3 regions of the Lysinibacillus sp. NPDC093712 genome follow, and region 3 is predicted to be linked to each of the others. Evidence: riboswitches for the same ligand, from Rfam matches in the RefSeq annotation. Region 3 holds a riboswitch; each other region holds the start of a gene.
What was found. A riboswitch is a leader RNA that binds a small molecule or an ion and turns the genes downstream of it on or off. The one in region 3 is predicted to bind S-adenosylmethionine.
Positions count from the first base shown of each region.

Region 1: another riboswitch for S-adenosylmethionine. It lies ahead of ACQKNX_RS17150 (O-acetylhomoserine aminocarboxypropyltransferase/cysteine synthase family protein); the one in region 3 lies ahead of ACQKNX_RS22135 (methionine ABC transporter ATP-binding protein).
Region 2: another riboswitch for S-adenosylmethionine. It lies ahead of ACQKNX_RS19945 (cyclase family protein); the one in region 3 lies ahead of ACQKNX_RS22135 (methionine ABC transporter ATP-binding protein).

Region 1 covers NZ_JBNNUU010000004.1:360,295-367,868, forward strand. Annotated here, with positions in the region: gene ACQKNX_RS17130 (DMT family transporter) at 1-48, opposite strand, end outside; gene ACQKNX_RS17135 (DNA-binding protein) at 206-436, shown strand; gene ACQKNX_RS17140 (homoserine dehydrogenase) at 499-1,485, opposite strand; gene ACQKNX_RS17145 (hypothetical protein) at 1,903-2,289, opposite strand; gene ACQKNX_RS17150 (O-acetylhomoserine aminocarboxypropyltransferase/cysteine synthase family protein) at 2,697-3,998, opposite strand; SAM riboswitch class I at 4,112-4,225, opposite strand; gene ACQKNX_RS17155 (glycerol-3-phosphate acyltransferase) at 4,383-5,024, shown strand; gene ACQKNX_RS17160 (succinate CoA transferase) at 5,226-6,746, opposite strand; gene chrR (class II chromate reductase ChrR) at 7,057-7,574, shown strand, end outside.
Region 2 covers NZ_JBNNUU010000006.1:172,784-180,357, forward strand. Annotated here, with positions in the region: gene ACQKNX_RS19895 (hypothetical protein) at 1-11, shown strand, start outside; gene ACQKNX_RS19900 (polysaccharide deacetylase family protein) at 82-753, opposite strand; gene ACQKNX_RS19905 (hypothetical protein) at 1,187-1,309, shown strand; gene ACQKNX_RS19910 (YunC family protein) at 1,546-1,848, shown strand; gene ACQKNX_RS19915 (SIMPL domain-containing protein) at 1,884-2,534, shown strand; gene ACQKNX_RS19920 (group-specific protein) at 2,703-2,951, shown strand; gene ACQKNX_RS19925 (DUF1540 domain-containing protein) at 2,993-3,151, opposite strand; gene ACQKNX_RS19930 (methyltransferase domain-containing protein) at 3,261-3,866, opposite strand; gene ACQKNX_RS19935 (VOC family protein) at 3,940-4,383, opposite strand; gene ACQKNX_RS19940 (hypothetical protein) at 4,653-4,958, shown strand; SAM riboswitch class I at 5,067-5,168, shown strand; gene ACQKNX_RS19945 (cyclase family protein) at 5,431-6,168, shown strand; gene ACQKNX_RS19950 (DedA family protein) at 6,241-6,837, opposite strand; gene ACQKNX_RS19955 (Cof-type HAD-IIB family hydrolase) at 7,363-7,574, opposite strand, start outside.
Region 3 covers NZ_JBNNUU010000009.1:80,800-88,373, forward strand. Annotated here, with positions in the region: gene ACQKNX_RS22125 (MetQ/NlpA family ABC transporter substrate-binding protein) at 874-1,737, opposite strand; gene ACQKNX_RS22130 (methionine ABC transporter permease) at 1,800-2,468, opposite strand; gene ACQKNX_RS22135 (methionine ABC transporter ATP-binding protein) at 2,458-3,486, opposite strand; SAM riboswitch class I at 3,571-3,675, opposite strand; gene ACQKNX_RS22140 (thioredoxin family protein) at 3,731-4,042, opposite strand; gene ACQKNX_RS22145 (hypothetical protein) at 4,056-4,397, opposite strand; gene gcvH (glycine cleavage system protein GcvH) at 4,638-5,018, opposite strand; gene ACQKNX_RS22155 (arsenate reductase family protein) at 5,100-5,453, opposite strand; gene ACQKNX_RS22160 (hypothetical protein) at 5,713-5,880, opposite strand; gene ACQKNX_RS22165 (acyl-CoA dehydrogenase family protein) at 6,023-7,574, opposite strand, start outside.

The DNA of each region.
Region 1 (7,574 bases), on a different contig from region 3:
TCCCCATAAAATAGCTGCTAGCAGTACAAAAAAATATGGATAGACCATTGCTGATTCCCTCCTAACCTTTAACACTATTACTGTTAACTATACAGATTTATCCAAAATCAAACAATTCCCAACTTACTTTCCTTACATACAATCCATTATTATGTTTTCTATAACAGAGGAGGTATAATAATAACATTAAAAGGAGCGACCGTTTATGTATAAAACTATTGAAGAAACAGCCTTGGATCTTGGCATGCCTGAGGAGCAGATACTGCGACTTGTTTATGAAGGACGGATCCGTTCAATTTATGATGGGGATCAAATACTGATTAATAGCGGACAATTTAGTACCTATTTTGAACAGTTAGAACGGATAAAAGAAGAAATAGAAATTTGGCGTAACACACCTATTCCTGAAGATATCGACGTGAAGGACGAAGACTAAACTTTAAAAGTGCCAGGCACTCAAACAATTCAAAATTGTTTGAGTGCCTGGCACCTACTCAACTAAATACTTACTACAAATCCAGCACGTTTTCCGATAATCTCAGCGTAGTCCTCAACCATCACACTTGCCGTTGGATACATGCCTGCGCCTGGACCTACTAATGTTAATGTACCAATATAATTTGTTTCAAGCGCAACCGCATTATTAACGTCATCAACCGGATAAAGCGGATGCTCTTTATCTACTAGTTGTGGACCGACCTTTGCAACCACTTTACCATTTGTAAGTTTCTCCACTTCAGCTACATGGCGATAACGTAAGCCTTTTTCACAAGCATCCTTTACCTGTTCAGCTGAGATACAGTCAATGCCTATTACTTCGACGTCAGCCCAATCTGGTTGTTCACCAAATGCTAATGCGCTTAAAATCATTAACTTTTTAAAGGCATCTTGACCAGATACATCATTATACGGGTCCGCTTCTGCGTAACCTAAGTTTTGCGCCTCTTTTAAAGCTTTCTCAAAGGACCAGCCCTGTGCGCGCATTTTTGTTAAAATATAATTTGATGTTCCATTCAAGACACCTTGAATACGGCTTACATCATTTACAAGCAAAATATTTTTCATCGTTTTAATAACAGGCACGCCGCCTGCTGTTGTTGCTTCGAAGCCCACGAATACACCATTTGACTTTGCAAGTTCTTGTAACTCTAAGCCACGTTTTGCAAACATCACTTTGTTTGCTGTAATCACATGGCACTTATGTTCAACTGCACGCTTTAAATAACCAAATGCCGGTTCTTCATTGACAATTGCTTCAAATACAACTTGCATGCCAGGTTCTGCTAAAACCTCATCCATACTCGTTGTTAATAAATGAGCAGTACCTGGAACACGTTCACGACTAGTATCCGTTACTAATATTTTTGCTACTTCCAATTCAATGCCTAATTTCCGTTTAAGTTCTTCACGCTTTTCATTCAATATATGATAGATACCTTGACCTACAGTTCCAAATCCTAAGATTGCTGCCTTTATAGTTGCCATACTTGTTATTCCCTCCAACGTACATTTCTCCAGTTTTATATATATATAAAGTCTGTGCCTACAAGCACATATTCAAATAATTCAAAATTTAACCTAAAGAAAATTGTAACGCAAATAAATACATTGCACAAGAAAAATCTTTCTAGGATGGACAATTGTTTTCTCTAGGAGTGCAAAAGAAATCGGTTTCATTGCCTTTATTATACGTTTTATTAATAAATCTATAATTTTCGAACAACTCTTGACGAATTCTTATAAAAAAAGAAATGCCTTTCTTCTATTATATATGTATGAAGATACCCGTTATAGAATAAGCTGTTTTTGAAAAGCAGTAACTAATTTCACAAATAACGAAAACGCAACAAAAAGCTCATTCCCTATAGCAGTAGAGAATGAGCTAAAAAATATAAGGGAAAGTTAACTTGCTTGTAAAAATAATCGATAACGATATTGCGCTAAAGCTGATTGCACTAGCTTTATTTCTTCTTGTGTAAAGTCCGGTACCGCATATGTGCGTTCAATTAATTGAAACGATCCGTATTTTAAATAATATTCTGTCGCTGGTAGTGCAATATGGCTTGTACCGTAAGCTTCATACTCTTCAAAAACTTCTTTGACTATATAGCCTTCTTCTTTAGCATATACGATTTCTTCAAAAGCACTATGTCCAAAAGTTTGTTGCCATTTTGTTTCAACTGTCGAAAGTAAGTTTTGAATGGATAGGTTGTTCACAAAATGTTGACTTTCATTTAATTCATAAATTATATAAGCTGTAACATTTTGTGCACGATAAACATTTCCCATTTAAAACACTCCTTTTCGATCAGTTTTTTAAGCGAGCGTAGCTACTGGCTATGTAGCTACACTCTTTTCATATATTTATTCAAAAGTGGGGGAGCACTTATGAAAACAAATTAATTGTTACCGCCTAAACTGTAGCGGCATTTAGAATTACGTAACATCGACACTCTTTAAAATTGTTCTAGGTTGGTAGCCATTCGAACATTCAACTTAATCCCTAGTATATAGCATGGTTTTAATCAAGTCAACAATACTTATAAAAATACTAGGTATTATTTATAGGAAATTTCAGATAACTTACCGAATGAGGTAATGATTGATGTAGCAACGTTACACGCATTACCAAATGAGGCATTTCGAATGAGAAAATACGTTAACGCTACGACATGAATCTAATTTATCAATTTATGTTAAGCTTCTACTTTTTGTTCAGTAGGTGTTACTTGTGCAATTGCTTGTTCTAAGTCTGCAATAATATCCTCAACTGCCTCTAAACCGATTGATAAGCGAATGAGCGACTCGGATACGCCAGTTTGGATTAGTTCCTCTGCAGATAATTGTTGATGGGTTGTAGATGCTGGATGAATAATTAACGATTTTGCATCTCCAACGTTTGCTACATGCGAGAATAGTTTCACGCTGTCTATTAGCTGACGCCCTGCTTCTCGTCCACCTTTAATGCCAAATGTAAGCACTGAACCGAAGCCATTTTTCAAGTATTTCTTCGCTAAGTCATGGGAAGCAAAATCCTCTAATCCATTATAATTTACATATTCCACAGATGGGTGGTTACGTAAATATTCAGCAACTGCTAACGCATTCTCATTATGTTTAGGAATACGCAAATGAAGCGTTTCTAAACCTTGTAGTAAGTTAAATGCAGCATCAGCACTTAATGTTGGACCAAAATCACGTAGTAATTGCACACGCAGTTTTGTGGCAAATGCAGCCGCTGCAGTATCAATACCATATCGCAATCCATGATACGATGTGTCTGGCTCTGTAAATCTAGGGAATCTACCTTGTGTCCAATCAAATTTCCCAGCATCTACAACAACGCCACCTAAAGTTGTACCATGACCACCAATCCATTTTGTTGCTGAGTGAACAACTATATCTGCACCAAAGTCGATTGGCGTTGCGCCATATGGTGAAGCAAATGTGCTATCAATAATTAATGGCAAGCCATTTTCATGTGCAATCGCTGCTACTGCTTCTACATCTAAAACCTTTAAACTTGGATTGCCGTAAATTTCAGCAAACACTGCTTTTGTGTTTTCATTAATCGCAGATTGGAAGTTCTCAGGGTTTGTTTCATCTACAAAAATTGTTTTAATACCGTAGTTTGGTAGGGTATTTGCTAATAAGTTATATGTTCCTCCGTATAAAGAGCTTGCTGCTACGATTTCATCCCCTGCACTTGCTAGATTTAAAATTGAAAATGCGATAGCTGCTGCACCTGATGAAAGTGCTACTGCTGCTGTACCGCCTTCCAATAAAGCGATGCGTTTTTCAAAAACATCTACAGTTGGATTTGTAATACGTGTGTAAATATTGCCCGCTTCTTCTAATGCAAAAAGACGTTGCGCATGAGCAGTGTCTTTAAATACGAAAGCTGTTGAACGGTACACTGGTACAGTTCGAGAACCCGTCACTGGATCAGGCTCTTGACCACCGTGTAATAGTAATGTTTCTGGTTTGAAATTCGACATATTTTCTTCCTCCTTAATGGTTTTACGATGGTACCGGAGATGAGGAGGATTTATGTGTAGAAAACAAAAACCCTCTTCAGTTAAGAAGAGGGTTGCGGTTGCAAGTTTTCCTCCCCTTATCTGCCAGATCCAAGTAAGAATCTGTAGGAATTAGCACCTTAGCAAGTTCGTCACTCACTGGTTGCCGGGCATCATAGGGCCTATCCCTCCGCCGCTCTTGATAAGAGTATGTGATTCAATTTCCATCGTTGTTACACAGTATAAACATAGACTTTTTTTCTGTCAACAGTAAAATTTATTTTTTTCTGAAACTTCTGTCTGCTAATTTACGTAATAAGAGCACATACACTATATTAAAAAATAAAAATGAAAGGAGCATTTTTTATGGAAAAAGCCATTATTTTTTTTATTATTATTATCATTGGTTATTTAATCGGCTGTATCCACGGATCTAAAGTAGCACAATTTCTATCGGGTGTAGATTTAAAAAAGACTGGTCATGGCAATGCTGGTGCCTCAAACGCAACGCTTTCTCTTGGCTGGAAATACGGCCTATTAGTGGCACTAATTGATATTGGCAAAGGCGTCGGTGCTATTCTCTGTGCCATCTACTACTTTTCTTCTAATGCATCACAATTCACTGAAATACAAACGTGGCTCTTAATCTATACAATGGCTGCTAGTGTTATTTTAGGGCATAACTTCCCATTCCATATGGGCTTTAAAGGTGGCAAAGGTACTGCCTCCATTATTGGGATTTTACTTGCTGTCGATTGGAAAATTGCTTTATGTGCACTTATATTATTTGTGATTTTATCTTTCGCTACAAACTATTTAATCGTCGGTGTGTTAGAATTTTATATTGTATTTTGTACGGCAACTTATTTATGGATACCTGGAATTGGCCCAACTATTATTTCCATTCTACTTTTATGCATAGCGTTCATCTTGCATATTGAAAATATTAAAAGGCTATTCCAAGGAACAGAACCGAAAGTAACATCTGCCTTTAAAAAATCAGCATAAAACAAGAAGATGGGACATAACTTTGAGGATACTAGTTGGTAGTAGCGAGGACGGTGACTCCTGCGGCAGCAGTACAAACTTCAGACGCAACTGACAGCGCGGCAGCGACGATTTTGGCTGACGTTTACCCGTGAAGTAGACATCAACGCACAGCAAAAAGTGTTAGATCGATAGCAGTCAATCTAACACTTTTTAAATATATTATTTTGCAAATGATGGATCTAACATTGTACCATTCTTTGCTAAATTCACATGCCAAGAAAGTGCTTTTTCTAAATCATGCGGTGTATGGTGACCACCTGTTGCTTCATTTGCGTCATTAAAGTAAGCCCATAATTGCTCTTTATAATCAGGATGTGCACAGTTTTCAATGATTAGACCGACACGCTCTTTAGGTGCTAGACCTCGTAAGTCTGCAACGCCCTGCTCTGTTACGATAACATCCACATCATGTTCAGTATGGTCTACATGCGAAACCATTGGAACGATACTAGAAATTTTCCCACCTTTTGCATACGATTTTGTCACGAAAATACCTAATCGTGCGTTACGAGCAAAATCTCCAGAACCTCCAATACCATTCATCATCTTTGTGCCAGAAACATGAGTTGAATTTACATTCCCATAAATATCTAATTCAAGCGCTGTATTTACAGAGATCAAGCCGAGTCGACGGATAATTTCTGGGTGATTAGAAATTTCCTGTGGTCGTAACACTAATTTATCTGCATATTTTTCAAAATTTCCGTAAACTTGGTTTCCTACTTTTTCAGATAGGGTAATAGATGTAGCAGATGCAAAGCTTACTTTTCCAGCATCCATTAATTCAAATACAGCATCCTGTAGTACTTCCGAATAAACTTCTAAATTTTCAAACTCGGAATCTTTGAAACCTAATAATACAGCATTCGCCACTGAACCTACACCTGATTGTAGTGGGCGTAAACTCGTCGTTAAACGACCTACTTTAATTTCTTCTCTTAAGAAATTCAGTAGATGATTTGCCATAATATCTGTTTCTTCATCAGCCGGAACAATCATTGATGGCGCATCCAAAATATCTGAAATAACAATACCTTTTACTTTGTCTAAATTAAGTGGAATGCCAATTGTACCAAGTCGATCTGACACATTTAGCATTGGAATTGGATCACGTTTACCTTGTGGCCCTGGAACAAAAATATCATGCACACCTTCTAATGCATCAAGCTGTGCTACGTTTAGCTCGATGATAACTTGGTCTGCTTCTTGTACGAAAATCGGAGAGTTACCAACTGAAGTTGTAGGAATTAATAAGCCATCTTCTGTAATAGCAGCAGCTTCAATAATAGCAAAGTCAATCGGACCAATAATGCCCTGACGTACTAATTCAGCATTGTGTGATAAATGGGCATCAACATAAGTAACTTCCCCACTATTAATCATGTTTCGAATGCCTGCGTCTCCTTGGAAAGGCCCGCGCTTGCGAATAACACCAGCTTCTGCTAAGTATTGGTCAACTTCAGGTCCAAGTGATGCACCTGTATATACATCTACCTTGAAGCTTTCTGTTTTTGCTTTCTCAACAAGTGCAAGCGGTACCACTTTTACGTCACCTGCACGTGTAAACCCACTCATACCAAGTACCATGCCGTCCTTAATCCAAGATGCTGCTTCTTCTGCTGATACGACTTTGTTCCGTAATTGTTCATTACGAAGCTTTTTTGCTAACTTTTCATCCATTCCTTATTCCTCCATCCCACATTTATTTACTTCAACTAGATTATTTGTCCTTCACATCGGTACACCCAACCAATGTAAAAAAACAGGAGATAAATAACCTGTCGTCATACATAATTTTACACTATTCAGAACATTTAAGCTATATCTAACAAAATATTTTACTTTACGAGTGAATTAAGTATTAGTCTTAATTATTTGAAAATAGTTTCATCTTAAACGTTCACATTCTTTTATATTGGATTTGATTCGATTTTAGCTATAAATCGTGATATGCTCTTGGTATATTAATTGGGAAAAGGGGACTTTATAGATGGTTAAAGAATTATTACGTAACCACTCTTCGGTTCGTATTTATGATGGGAATCCTATATCTAAAGAAATCGTTGAGGATTTAATTGCTACTGCACAGATGGCAGCAACTTCTCACTTTGTACAAGCATATAGCGTAATTTGGGTAACAGACGAGGAGAAAAAAGAAAAGCTAGGTTTGCTATCAGGAAATCCACGTCAATACGAAACCTCTGGTGGTGCTTTTGTATTTTGTGTAGACTTTAAACGACTACAAATGGCAGGGAAATTAGAAGGTATTGATATTGTTGCAGATTCGGCTGAGAACGTTCTTGTTGGCGTAGCGGATGTATCATTATTTGCACAAAATTTTGTTATTGCAGCTGAATCTATGGGATACGGTATTTGTTATATAGGCGGTGTACGTAATAAGCCTGAAGAAATTAGTGATTTATTTAATTTACCGGACTATGTCTTCCCATTGTTCGGTTTAACAATAGGCGTTCCAGCTCGACGCAATGAGGTTAAACCTCGTTTACC
Region 2 (7,574 bases), on a different contig from region 3:
TATTTTTCTAGTTTAAATACGTAGAGTATCCGTTGCTTTTAGGAAAAAATAAGCCATTTCATTATTGAAATGGCTTATTTTTCATTGGACTTTCTCTTGTTGCTGTTTTCTTTCAATTAGTTCCGATACTGTTACAAATGTATAGCCCTGTTTTTTTAATGTAGGTATTATTTCTTCTAGGGCTTTAATTGTTTGTGTGCGGTTGCCGCCTCCGTCATGAAACAAAATAACATCCCCTGGCTTTGTTCCACCGAGCACCTTTTGGACAATTTTATTTACGCCTGGTTCTTTCCAATCTTGTGTGTCTTGATGCCAAGACCACATGACGACCTGATAACCATTTTTTACGGCAGTATTAATTATTTTATCGTTATAATTACCACCTACAGGACGAAATAAAACAGGTGAAAAACCGGTAATATTATTAATTATTTCGTTTGTCCGCTGTAGTTCCTCCTGTAATTTAGATACAGAAACTTTGAATGGGTGTGTGTAAGTATGGTTGGCTAGCTCATGACCCTCTTTATAAGCTCTTGAAACAACATCTGGATACTTTTCTGCATTTTGACCAATAATAAAAAAGGTACCCTTTGCTTCATACTTAGCTAAAATATCTAGCACCTGTGAGGTATACTTCGGATGTGGGCCATCATCAAAGGTTAAGGCAACGATTTTATCCTTTGTGTTAATATCCCACACAACCTCACCAGTCTCCTCATATTCACTACGCCCTTTTTCTGCAGAGGTATTCATTCCTGTAAAACAGATAGAAATGAATAAAAAGCAAGCCGTCAAAAACAATACATTTTTACGTATCACAGTATCACCTCCCACATTTTATTGCATATTACAGCTCATCTTACTATTTACGAAACACGTCGAATTATACTTCAAAAAGACTACCTGATTTTACTTATGCCTGCTAAAATCTTTATGCTGAAAAAACATTTAACAAACTGTTTCTCTATACTTTAATAACCTGTTTAATTAAACTTTTTCTAATATCCTTATTTTTAAATAATTTCCACAAACGTAGCGTCAATTTTGAACGAAATGTGAAACCTTTCATTTAACACTTTATTTTTAATAAAATCGGTGTAAAATAAGGTGCATAACTGATATATAACAATTACAATACATTTGATTACTGTTATACTACAAATTTATATACAAAGGGGATTTTATAATGTGGATTATTACTGTTTTTGAACAAGATACATACCGTATGTTCGAGTACACTACACAAGATGAGGCTAAATTAGCGTTAAAAAATATACAACAAACTGCATTGCTTTCTTATACAAAATAAGTGCCAGGCACTCAAACAATTTATATTTCCAAGTAAAAATCTACATAGACTCCTGTGGGAACACACGTAATGTAAGACGTAACAGGCGCACGACAGCGACGGTTGTGGCTTACACTGTGCCCGCGGAAAGAGCAGTGGATTTTTACGCTTTAGGAAACCGATTTATTTTTAGTGGAAATACCGAACACCTTTTTATCTATTGCCATATGTATAGATAGAAAAGGAGTGTGATGTTCATGGTGACAATTGAACCTATTATGATTAAAGGTCATTTTTTCACTGCTGTAATAGTACATTTACCAAAAACGACACTACTAACTATTTCAAATGATACGGGCTACATCATGTGTGGTGCATTAGATGTCGGTCTTTTAAATAGTCGCTTATTAGATCGAAAAATCATCGCAGGTCGAGCGGTTGGAGTGAAAACAATAGATGAGCTGTTAACAGCCCCACTAGAGTCCGTTACATTTGAGGCAGAGCAACTAGGCATATTCGCAGGAATGACTGGAGTAGAAGCATTGTTAAAAATGATTTAAAACACTACTAGAGACCAGTCGGGAGGTGGTATTAAATGTATCACACACATGCAAATCCACATTTGCTCCCTGCATCGCGCATTATGACTGTCACAGGAAATGGAAAAGTAGTAGCGAATGCCAGTTATGTTCAGCTTCAAATTGAGGTAACTACGCAAGGGGAAAATGTGCAGCAAGCACAGCAAGAAAATGCTAGCATTATGAATCGTGTCATTCAATCCATCATGGCACTAACTATTCCAAAGGAAAATATTCAAACTGCCACCTATACGATTGCGCCTATTTATGATTATGTAGATGGCAAACAGGTATTTAAAGGCTATGAGGTAGCAAATGCAATTACGGTAAAAATACCTGATACAAATCTTGTAGGGGTTGTTATTGATACGGCTGTGGAAAATGGAGCAAATCGTATATCCTCTATCCAATTTAAAATTGATAATGCAGATGTATATTACCAGCAGGCGCTTAGCTTGGCACTTCATAATGCACAAATGAAGGCTAATACGATAGCACAGACGATGCAATTATCTGTGCATCCTCAGCCGATAGAAATTGTTGAAGAAAACGAAAGTGGCCCTGTGCTATATAAATCGATGGCAATGGCAGATTCGTCAATGGTAACGCCTATTGAACAAGGGCAAATCACTATTAGTGCCGCTGTTCGCGTTACATTTCAATACTAAATATATTTTTCAGAACGTAAAACAAAGCCTGACTCCATTTATCATAATGTAGTCAGGCTTCTTGTCTTCTATTGTTGTGCATCCCAAATAAAAGTAATTACTCATGAACTACAAATAACCATCATATATTTAGTCAGTGTAAAAAGATGATGCTTAAAGGAGGATATGATGCAAGCGGAAAACAAACGCCTTCGGAAAATTCAACATCTTGCTCATGAAATTATGGATGAGATGAACGCAGGGAAAGAATGGAATGAACTCGAAACATTAATACCTGTCATTGATAATTTATCGCGTGCAATCGGTGATTTAACAGACGCATATGGCAATTATTCATTAGATTATGTAGAGGAAAAAGTTAAAAATGCGCATACCTTATTGTTCAAGAAAAACAAAGTAGATATATACCAGTTATGACATAAAAAAAGGGTAGCCCTTAAAGGGTTACCCTAACGCCACTAATGCTCTTCAGGTGTAAATGTTTTGCAATCTGTTTCTTCACTATTGGATGCATGCTGACCTTTTTGACTTACAACGTAAATAGCTTCTGCAGTACATTTATTACCAGAGCCCCAATACGTGCAGTTATTGACTTCACATAGAATCTGTTGTGCCATCGTATCACACCTCCTTTTTTGTTATCCTTAACAAATTCGGAGTTTTCAATACTTAACTTAAACATAAAACATAAAAATAACCTAAAATAACAATGGTGCCTCGTTTTCTTTATTTTCTTCTTACAGCGACCAATTTATTTGCTGCGTGACAATGTTTAATATTGTTGTCATGCTGATCTTCAAATTGGTAAGAACGATAATATTGAATTAACCAACTATGATATAAATCTTTGATTTCGCCTTCTTTACATATTCCTTTAACAAATGGTGCTAAATCTTCTGGAATATCTACTTCGTCTGTAAATACGGTAATAATATTGATGCCCTGTATTTTCGTATGTATTTGCATTGAATGAATAATGCTATGCCAAGCTTCACGCTCTAAAAAGTGGAACAAGCCATGTGAAATAATACAATCATAGGAATGTTTAAACTCATATGTCGTAACATCTTGCACAATAGCTTGTAAGTTATGTAATTGGTGCAACGCTTTATATCTATTGATTTTAGCAATACCTGCCTCCGAAATATCGATAGCTTCAACCTCAAACCCAAGCTGTGCTAAATAGATTGCGTGCCGACCATCACCACATCCGATATCTAAAATGCGCGCTCCAGCTTGTAATGTTTTTGCCCATTCAACCACTTCCTCACTTGGGTTACCAAAAGCGTAATGCGTATCCGCTAAGTAATCTTTCTCCCAAAACGGTTTCACTATACCATCTCCTCTATCGGTTAGTTTATAAAAACGTGCTTTGACAAAAACTTCATCAAAGCACACCGACAATCTATTGCGTAATAATTAACATGTCATTTTCATCAAATTGCCACATATCACCGTGTGCAACTTCCCAATAAAAGCCGTTTGGGTCTTGGAAATAGCCGCTATAGCCTCCCCAAAACACTATTTCAGGCTCCTTTACAATATTCGCTCCCGCTTTTTTTGCTAACAAAAATATTTCATCGACTTCTTCTTTAGACTTTCCATTATAGGCAAGTGTCATGCCATTAAAGCCATCGCTTACAGCTGGCGGATTCGCTTCATCAATATCCTTTACTAAGCGCTCAATTGGGAATAAAGATATTTTTGTTCCTGCATTATTGAAAAAAATAACATCTGGATTTGTTTCATCCCCATAGACGACTACTTCAAACCCAAGCCCATCACGATAAAATGCCAGCGATTCTACCATATTTTTTACACCTAATGTAATTAAATTTAAACGATTCATCCCATCTACCCCTTTTCTACAGTATCTATTACTTATTCTCCTATTTTAGTTAATTTCCCTTCTACGACCTTGGTACGCGCTCCATATAAAAGATGACCTTCAACACAAAACATAATGCCGCTACATAAGATACACTAAGATATTAGCTATGGATTGGAGGAATTCTGCTGTATTACAATCCTTATCCGTATTATGTTTTTGTAAATCAATATCCACATTGGGGCATTTCTAATTCCCCTTTACCGCATCATTTGCCGGGACAGCTTGCGATGCCCACATCCCCAAACCCAAATCCGTACCCGCCTATTAATACATTGAAGTTGAAGACATCAGCCAAACAAATTCAGCCAATTATGCAGCAGGCCCAATTACTAACAGAGAAAATTGAAGGGTCTGATCAATTTGCACATGATCTTAAGAATGCCGCACAGCTTTCCAAGCAAGATGAAGTGCAAAAACTCATTTCTTCAGCGGGCGTTACGGCGAAGTTTGAAGCGAAATATACGCCAGATAATATTCGAATTGTATTATCAGAAGGTGGGTGCTGTAGTATAGCGGTAATTTTATATTGGTAAGGGAAAAGCTTCTTATTTTTTATAACCATGCACTCCTATAGAACTTGTAAACTATTTATGATTATGCTAGAGTATTTGGTATTACTATTTCTGAAAATTCATATATTTTTCTTATCAAGAGAGATGGAGGGATTGGCCCTATGAAGTCTCAGCAACCAGTCTTAGGCATGGTGCTAATTCCAATTTGCGAAATTCGCGAAAAGATGAGGAGACTGACTTTAGTACACAAGAGTCCTCTTCTACAAGTAGGGCTCTTTTTTTATTTTATTTTAAGCAAGAGTTAATTTCATCTTAGTTTTTCTAAAAGAGTTCACGAACATTTTAATGGTGCGGAAGGAAGCTCGGTGCTTGCACGTGGAAAGCGTCTGCCTGTAGCGTAATGATGGATCATCATAATTTTTATCTCTTCAATGTTCGTACTTAATGATGAAATTGATTCACCACTCATACTAAAAGAAAGCAGGGAATAACAATGACAAATGAACTTTTACAAGCATTAGAGCTATTAAAATCCAAGCAATGGATCGACTTAACACACACATTCGGACCTAACTCTCCTCATTTCTTTATGTTTGAAGATGCCAAATTTGAAACGCTATTTTCGCATAATGACGGCTTCTTTGCACAACAATTTACGTTTCCCGGGCAATATGGAACGCATATTGATCCACCTATCCACTTTGTTTCAAATACACGCTACTTAGACGAATTAGAATTAAAAGAACTTGTCCTACCGCTAATTGTTATTGATAAGTCCAAGGAAGCTGAATCGAACAATGACTTTACGTTAAGTGTACAAGATATTTTAGATTTCGAAGCAGAATATGGAGAAATTGAAGCAGGTACATTTGTCGCACTGCGAACTGATTGGAGTAAACGCTGGCCTGATAAGGATTTGTTCAATAATAAAGATAAAGACGGTCATAACCATATTCCAGGTTGGGGATTAGAAGCGTTGCAGTTTTTATTTTCAGAACGGAACATTAATGCAATTGGTCACGAAACATTCGATACAGATTCAGCAGCAGATTTCCGTAAAAATGGAACGCTTGATGGCGAATACTTTGTACTAGATCAGGATACATATCAAATTGAACTAATGACGAATTTAGATAAGCTACCAGCAAAAGGTGCAGTCATTTTCAACATTGTGCCAAAGCCTGAAAAAGCATCTGGATTCCCTGTACGTTCATTTGCTATTTTGCCTTAATTCTATACAAAAATGGTCTGCCTCAAATGTCATATAATCATTTGTAGCAGACCTTCTTTTAACATGCTGTATTCATTTAATCGTATTTCTTTTTTTAAATATATAGTACACAATCAGCATTAGTACTATAAACACCAATATTGCATAGAAGCTGTATTGAGATAAATACATACCAACAAAACGCCACTTATTTCCTAGCTCTTTCCCTAAAGTAATAAATGTGAAAGTCCATACGATTGCACCTGCATACGCATAAACAGCAAACTTTTTATAAGGATAATTATTAATGGCTGCAATATATGCTGTGAGATGACGAACGCCAGGTATAAAGTATCCAATAAATAATAGTACAGGCCCTATCTTTTCAAACAATTTTTTCGTAAACTCAATTTTTTGTGCTGTTATATGAATTTTCGGCCCATATTTTTGTAATAACGGTAAACCGAATCGACGACCAACAAAGTAGCTGAGGGTGATGCCTCCTGCAGCTCCCACCGCAGCACTTATTAATGCAGGAATATGCTCTAAATTTTCTCGATAAACATTATACCCTACATAGGTTAAAAAAATTTCGTCAGGAAGTGGCAGCCCGACAATCCCTCCAACTAGTATAAGAATAATCCCAAAATACCCGTAATGTTCAATAAGAGATTGCACGTGATGCACCATGTTTTACCCCACCTAAAGCCTTAATTTTCCCATTATCTTAGCTTAACATAAGCCTCTTAAAGTCAATTATTTTTAACAATCACTTTTGCATAGGTTTAATCATTATTACATGTATATCAATATTGTACAATCATCACAACTTTATTTTTGTTAAATTCAGTTTTCAACAAAAACCCTCTTTACCGTATCTTCGTAACTCTTTCAGCGCTAATTTCTATTGATGATGACTCCATATCCCTTACTGTAGACTCACTCATGTACGACTTATTTCGTTCTTGGCTGATGGGCTGACTATAAACAAATATATACGACAATGGCAACTAGAACATCTACCACGACCATTATCAATAATTTATTCATACAATTTGATAACATTCCTATCTATCCAGCAAAATCTAATCAACGCTATGCACCTACTATGAGAAGAAGGGGCTATTGCTAGCTAGTGTAGCAATAGCAATCATTTAAATATTCTCCTATAGATGCGATTGCAATATTATTTCATTTTTTATCGTATTTGTTACCTTAGATTAGCTGTAGCTTACGCAATGCATCATCTATGCCACCTTCATCCGATTTCTTCGTGACATAATCAGCGATATTTTTTAATGCGACACTGCCATTTCCCATCGCAATACCATATTCAACTTGCTTTAACATATCAATATCATTATCTCCATCTCCAAAAGCAATTGCCTCTTTCGGAAGTAGGTTGAAATATTTTAGCACTGCTTCAA
Region 3 (7,574 bases):
ATTCATTCTTTAAGTTCATTTGAGAATACATTAAAACACATTTTGTTAACATTCCTATAGTACTAATTTTAACTAAACATTTTCTAAACAATTTTCAAGAAGAAGTTAATAGACCTGTTTATAAATCGATAATTACTTAATTTAATAAAGACATAATTCTTTTGTATCATATTTTTTTCAGCAACTTACTACATATACTCCTCTTTTGAATATAAACAATTAGATAAGGAGCTGTAATTATTTGTCGCAAAAAATTTTATAAATTTTATATTCACTTCTAATAACCCCTGAAATTCCGTACCGCCTAAGCATTTTGTTTCATAATATGAAAAGTCTCCTTCATGTATGTTCATTACCTTGTCACGCATCTCTATTTAACAGTATTATAGAAAAAACAATTGTAATACTGAGGAATGTTAATCTTCTAAATTAACATTACATTTCAAAAATTGTTTATATAAACCTTTTATATACCCTTTTTATACTTCTAAAGCCACTACTCGCTGTTCAAATAAAAAAACACCTAACATCGATTGAGAATCGATACTAGATGGCTGATTAGAATTTGCTTCCTATTCTAGTGAAAGGATAAAAAAATAATCCAATACCATCACTTATACAAAAGATTTTTCTCACGTAGTATCTCAATTTGACATGTTTGTACAAGACATATTGAGCGATGATTGATTCATTTATTTTATAAAACTTACCAAACCATTTCTATATAAAATTTTTGGTAATTTAAATTAATGCATGCGAAATTACCTCACTTACAAACAGTTATATTTTCCAGTAATCCAACTGCAATTCATTTTTCACGAAAAAAGAGAATGTAAGTTTTCATACTTACATCCTCTTTTATAAAAGTTTTCATTATTTTACTGGTACTACTGCGCCTTTCCATTCCTTCAGGATGAAGTCTTGGATTTCTTTAGATTTTAATACTTCTAATAATTTTTTAATTTCTGGCTTATTTTCATCTCCAGCACGTACCGCAATAATATTAACATATGGAGATTCTTTATCTTCTAGTGCAATTGCATCTTCAATTGGGTTTAGGCCGTTATCAATTGCATAGTTAGAGTTGATAAGAACCGCATCGCCTTCTTCATTTTCAAACATTTGAACAAGTAATTCTGGTGCAGTATTTGCATCGAATTTAAAGTCTTTTGGATTATCAACGATATCTTTAATTTCTGCTGCTGTTTTGTCGATACCATCTTTTAATTTAATTAAGCCTTTTGCTTCTAACAATGACAGCATACGGCCATGGTCTGAAACTGAGTTTGATAATAAGATTGTTGCACCTTTAGGTAGGTCTTCAAGAGATTTATATTTTTTAGAGTAAATACCGATTGGCTCGATATGTACGCCGCCAGCATTTACGAAATCATAACCATTATCTTTAATTTGTAATTCTAAATAAGGGATATGTTGGAAATAGTTTGCATCAATAGTTTTTGAATCTAAATCTTGGTTAGGTAGTACGTAATCTTGGTACGTTTCAATTTCTAAATCAATACCTTCTTTAGCTAAAATCGGTTTTGCTTGTTCCAAAATAACTGCGTGAGGTGTGTTAGAAGCACCTATTTTTAATGTTACTTTTTCTTCAGTTTTTGCACTGTCGTCTGCCTTGTCTCCAGATGTTGAACCTGCTTCGTCTTTGTTACCAGCACCACAAGCTGCTAAAGCTAGTACAAGTACTGATAAAAATAATCCTGCTAATAACTTCTTCATTTGTATACACTCCCTTTATTTGTTCAAACAATATGTTAGCGGTAAAAACCGGGTTAACCTTTTTAACGTTTGTCTGTTTTTGTTGTAATCATATCGCCAATCCATTGAATGATAAATACGACTACTAAGATCAAAATAGTTGCCATTAATGTCACATCTTGGCGATTACGTTGGAAGCCATCTAAAAAGGCTAAGTTTCCTAGGCCGCCAGCACCAATAATTCCAGCCATTGCCGTATACCCAACGAGTGCTACAGCCGTTACGGTAATCCCAGAAATAAGTGCCGGTAATGATTCTGGAATTAGTACTTTCCAAATAATTGTGGACGTTTTAGCACCCATCGAGCGTGCGGCTTCAATAACGCCTTTATCAATTTCTCGTAATGCAATTAATACCATTCGTGCATAGAATGGTGCAGCACCGATAATAAGTGCTGGTAGGGCTGCGTTTGCTCCTCGAATTGTCCCAAGTAAAAACTTCGTAAATGGTATTAGTAAAATAATTAACACGATAAATGGTATTGAACGGAAGATATTAACGACCGATCCTGTTAAAAAGTTAACGATTTTATTAGCCCACAATTGGTTTGGACTCGTTAAAAAGAGGATTGTGCCAATGGCTAAACCAAGTATAAATGTTACGACTGTTGAAAGAGTGGTCATATAAAGTGTTTCATATGTGGCTGTCCACATTTTTTCCCAGTCGACATTCGGAAAGAGACTAGTTAGCATTTGCAATCACCTCCGTTTGTACTTCAACTGTATTTAAATAATTTAGTGCAGCTGCTACATTTGTATCCGTGCCATCAATTTGCACTATAAGAGTACCGTATGCGCCATTTTTAGTTTGTGAGATATTGCCATGGACAATACTAATTTCCACATCAAACTGTTTTACTAAATGCGATATAACAGGTTGCTCTGTTTTTTCACCAACAAAGACAAGCTTAACAAGGTGTCCCGTTGGATAATTTACTCTAAGTTGTGCGACTGTCTCCTGGGTTTCCTTCGTATCGGTAATTTGCGAAACGAATTTTTTAGTAATCGCTGCTTGTGGTGCTTGGAACACTTGTAATACTTCACCACGTTCAACAATTTCTCCAGCTTCCATTACTGCTACACGATGACAGATTTTGCGGATTACATGCATTTCATGGGTAATTAATACAATCGTTAAACCTAATCGTTCGTTAATGTCGACAAGCAGATCAAGGATTGCATCTGTTGTTTCTGGATCGAGTGCCGATGTAGCTTCATCACATAACAGCACTTCAGGATTATTGGCAAGTGCTCGTGCTATACCAACACGTTGCTTTTGACCGCCTGATAGCTGTGATGGATACGCCTTGTCACGTCCTTCTAAACCAACAAGTGCAATAAGTTCTTTCACACGTGCGTCTCGCTCACTCTTAGCTATACCTGCAATTTCAAGTGGAAAAGCGATATTTTCAGCAACTGTTCTTGACCAAAGCAAGTTAAAATGTTGGAAAATCATACTTACTTTTTGTCTAGCATCACGCAACTTTTGGCCCTTAATAGATGAAAATTCTTGATTGTTCACCTTCACCGAACCTGTTGTCGGCTTTTCTAAACCGTTTAATAAACGAATCATCGTACTTTTACCAGCGCCACTATAGCCGATAATGCCAAAAATCTCACCTTTGTTAATCGTAAGATTGACATCTTTAACAGCAGTTAATTCGCCATTTGCGGTTTTGTATTTCTTCGTAATATTTTGAAGCTGTATCATAGCGAATACTCCTTTTCTCATATAGAAAACCCCTTCACTCATAGACAAGTAGAAGGGGTCACGTATTTTATACGCTAAACCGTTCTCTCATCTTTCAAAGAAAAATCTTTGAGTGATTTGGCACCTTTTCACATATGTGATGGTTGCCGGGCTTCATAGGGCACTTCCCTCCGCCACTCTTTATAAGAGTTCGATATATTTAATAGTTTTTAATATAGTTGTTACTTTACCATGCTAGCAAAGTTCAGTCAATTGGTTTTTTTAACAATTCGTATAAAAATGGTACGGATTGAAATGCATAAACCTTCTCTATAACTTTTCCTCCATCGCTAACGAGTAAACAAGGTACACTTTCGATTTGAAAATCATAAGCTATTTGCTCTAAAAAATTAATATTTGCCTTACCTAATTTCAACTGTGGCAGTAACTGTTCTATGATATCCATCATTTTAGATGCAACTGCACAAGTTCCACACATCGGTGTATATAAATAAAAGGCAGTTTTTCCACCAGATTTTACAGCCGTTTCCCACTGCTCTTTTGACCATTCTTCCATTTTTCACGCAACCTTACAAAATATATTCATTATGGATGGAAAAATGCGCGCGCAATAAAATCATCGCAAGCACTTTCCTCGGTGTAGTTTCTACTTCTTTATAAGTAGGCATTGTCCGCAAATGCTCCGCCTCAGGATAATGTCTGTCCATTAATGCTCGTAGTTTATCTCCTGATGCATCTGCATCAAAAAATGTATATAGCTCACAGCCCTCATATGGGTCGAGTAATTCTTCTAATTGATGCACACCAATTGTACCATTCGTACAAAGTATTGTAACATCTTCACTCAAAATAGGTTCTATTTGAAGCTTATCCGAACGGCCTTCCACGATTAAACATTTCCCTTCGAACATCGCGCCACCCCCATTTAGACAGTTATTTACTACAACAATTCATCGCAATTACAGGATTCCACACGATGTATAGATCTACATGTTAACAATCATTTTCACATGTCGCTTCGCAATTTGGACAACATTTTATGGTGAGTCACTGTACTATCGTTTACTTGCAGAGTCAAGGCAACTAATACCTCGTGCTATATAATAAAAAACGCCGGTATGTATGCCGACGTTTTTCTATTATAGGCTTGTTTATTCTGCAATCATTTCTTCGTATTGTTCTGCAGTCATAAGGCTTTCAATTTCTGAAGCATCAGCAGGTTCTACAACGATCATCCATGCTTTTTCATATGGTGATTCGTTTACGAATTCAGGGCTATCTTCTAAATCTGCATTTACTTCAACTACAGTACCTGAAATGGGTGCGTATAATTCAGAAACAGTTTTTACTGATTCTACGCTTCCAAATGGATCATCTGTTTTAATTTCGTCGCCAACTTGTGGAAGCTCAACGAAAACGATATCTCCTAATTCAGATTGTGCGAAATGTGAAATACCGATACGTACTTTACCATCTTCTAATTTTACCCATTCGTGTTCTTCAGAGTAACGTAAGTCTTTAGGTGTGCTCATGCCAAAAACCCCTCCATAAATATGTAATATATTCACTTTCAGTGTGCCATATTTCTTTCATAAAAACAAGGATTAAAGCTGTTATTTCCACGCTTGTTCAAAATCTGATTCCTTAAAACCTAACGTTACTTTTTTTCCATCAGTAACAATTGGTCGCTTAATTAGCATACCGTCAGAAGCAAGTAGTGTGAGCTGTTCATCTTCCGGCATTTCCGCCAGTTTATCCTTCAACCCAAGTTCACGATATTTCATGCCAGATGTATTGAAAAATTTCTTCAGTGGCTGTCCGCTAGCTTGCCAATAACTTTTTATTTGCTCTTTCGTAGGTGGTTGTTCAACAATGTGTACCTCTTCGTATGAAACGCCATTGTCGTTTAACCACTTCTGTGCTTTTTTACAAGTTGTACATTTAGGGTAATGGATAAATTGAATCATATTTATAGGCTCCTCTGCTATCATTTCCTGTAGTATACCATCATAACTAGTATGAGCCAAAACGAAACATTTATTGGTTAATTTCATAATTGTTTATGTGCCTGACACTTTGGCATGGGCACTTAGCATAATGTCAGCTCCTATATCGTAAAAATCCATTGCGCTTTCCGCGGGCACAGTGTAAGCCGTAACCCTCGCTAGCGGGCGGTCTATTACGTCTTACATTCTGTGCTGTTCCCGCAGGAGTCTACGTGGATTTTTACTTAGTAGTCTTAAAATGCAAAGTTAGAATTGTTTGTGTGCCTGACACTTTGGCATGGGCACTTGGCATAATGTCAGCTCCTATATCGTAAAAATCCATTGCGCTTTCCGCGGGCACAGTGTAAGCCGTAACCCTCGCTAGCACGCGGCCTGTTTCGTCTTCCATTAATATCTACTAGCAAAATTCAGAATTGTTTGAGTGCCTGGCACCCACATAACAAAAGGCAACAAGAATGATTTTCTCGTTGCCTTTTGGCGACACTCTAATCTTAACTATCCTATAGCAAGTAACTAGGTCAAAGTTTATATTATACGATGAATTTTTCTGCTTCGATTAGTTTAACTGAAGCTTCACGCTTTTTAGCAATCAGGTTATAAGGATTGTTACGAGTCAGTTTACGTAATGCTGACAATGTCATACGTGCAGCATCTCCATCTGCTGAAGCAAGAATTGTATCCTTTGCCTCTTTCTCAATTTCTGCAAATGCTTCTTGGCAGAAGATTTGTGTGTAAAGTAGTTTTTGATGTGATTTTTCTGCACCTTCACGCGCAATTGCCTTTTCTGTACGTAAAACAGTAGACTCCATAGCAAATAATTGGTTGGCGATATTGGCAATGTTCACTAATACCTCTTGTTCTTGGTCAAGCTTCGCTCCGTAGCGTTGTGCTGCCATACCAGCTGCTAATACAGCAATTTTCTTAGCATTTTTCACAAGGTATTTTTCTTGTGCTAGTGGCTCTGTGCCTACATCTTCAGGCATTAGCATAAGAAGTTCTTGTTGTAAGTTTTGCGCGACCTGTAATAATGGCAATTCACCTTTTAACGCTTTTTTCATAAATGTACCTGGTACAATCATGCGGTTAATTTCATTCGTACCTTCGAAAATACGGTTAATTCGGGAATCGCGATAAATACGCTCCACTTCATATTCTGCCATGAAGCCATAGCCACCATGTAATTGCACCGCTTCATCTGCGATATAATCCAATGTTTCCGAACCAAACACTTTCGCAATCGAACACTCAATTGCATATTCAGCTATTGCATTTGCAATAACTTTCCCTTGCTTTTGTTCTTCAGGGCTTAACTGGCTTAAACGATCTTCAAATAAACCAACCGTACGATAATTTAATGACTCAGACGCATATAATTGAGACGCCATTGTCGATAGTTTTTCTTTCGTTAAGTTAAAATCAGAAAGCTTCGTTTTAAATTGTTGACGTTGGTTTGTATATTGAATAGCTAGCTCTAAAGCACGTTTTGAGCCACCGATTGTTCCTACACCTAATTTATAACGACCGATATTTAAAATGTTAAACGCAATGACGTGTCCACGACCTACTTCACCTAGTAGATTTTCAACAGGTACTTCTGCATCCTCAAGCACTAATGTACGAGTTGAAGAAGATTTGATACCCATTTTCTTTTCTTCTGGTCCTACAGAAACACCATTATAGGCACGTTCCACGATGAATGCTGAGAATTTATCGCCATCGATTTTTGCGTACACAACAAAGACATCAGCAAAACCAGCGTTCGTAATCCATTGTTTTTCACCGTTTAATACATAATGAGTACCAGCAGCATTTAGCTTTGCAGTCGTTTTGGCACCTAAAGCATCCGAACCTGAACCAGGCTCTGTTAATGCGTAAGCTGCAATTAATTCACCAGAAGCAAGCTTCGGTAAATACTTTTGCTTTTGATCTTCGTTCCCGAATAGCACGATTGGCAATGAACCAATCCCTACATGTGCACCATGTGTAATCGAGAAGCCTCCAGCTACTGACATTTTTTCAGCGATTAATGCAGAAGATACTTTATCTAAGCCAAGACCTTCGTATTCTTCTGGTACATCTGCA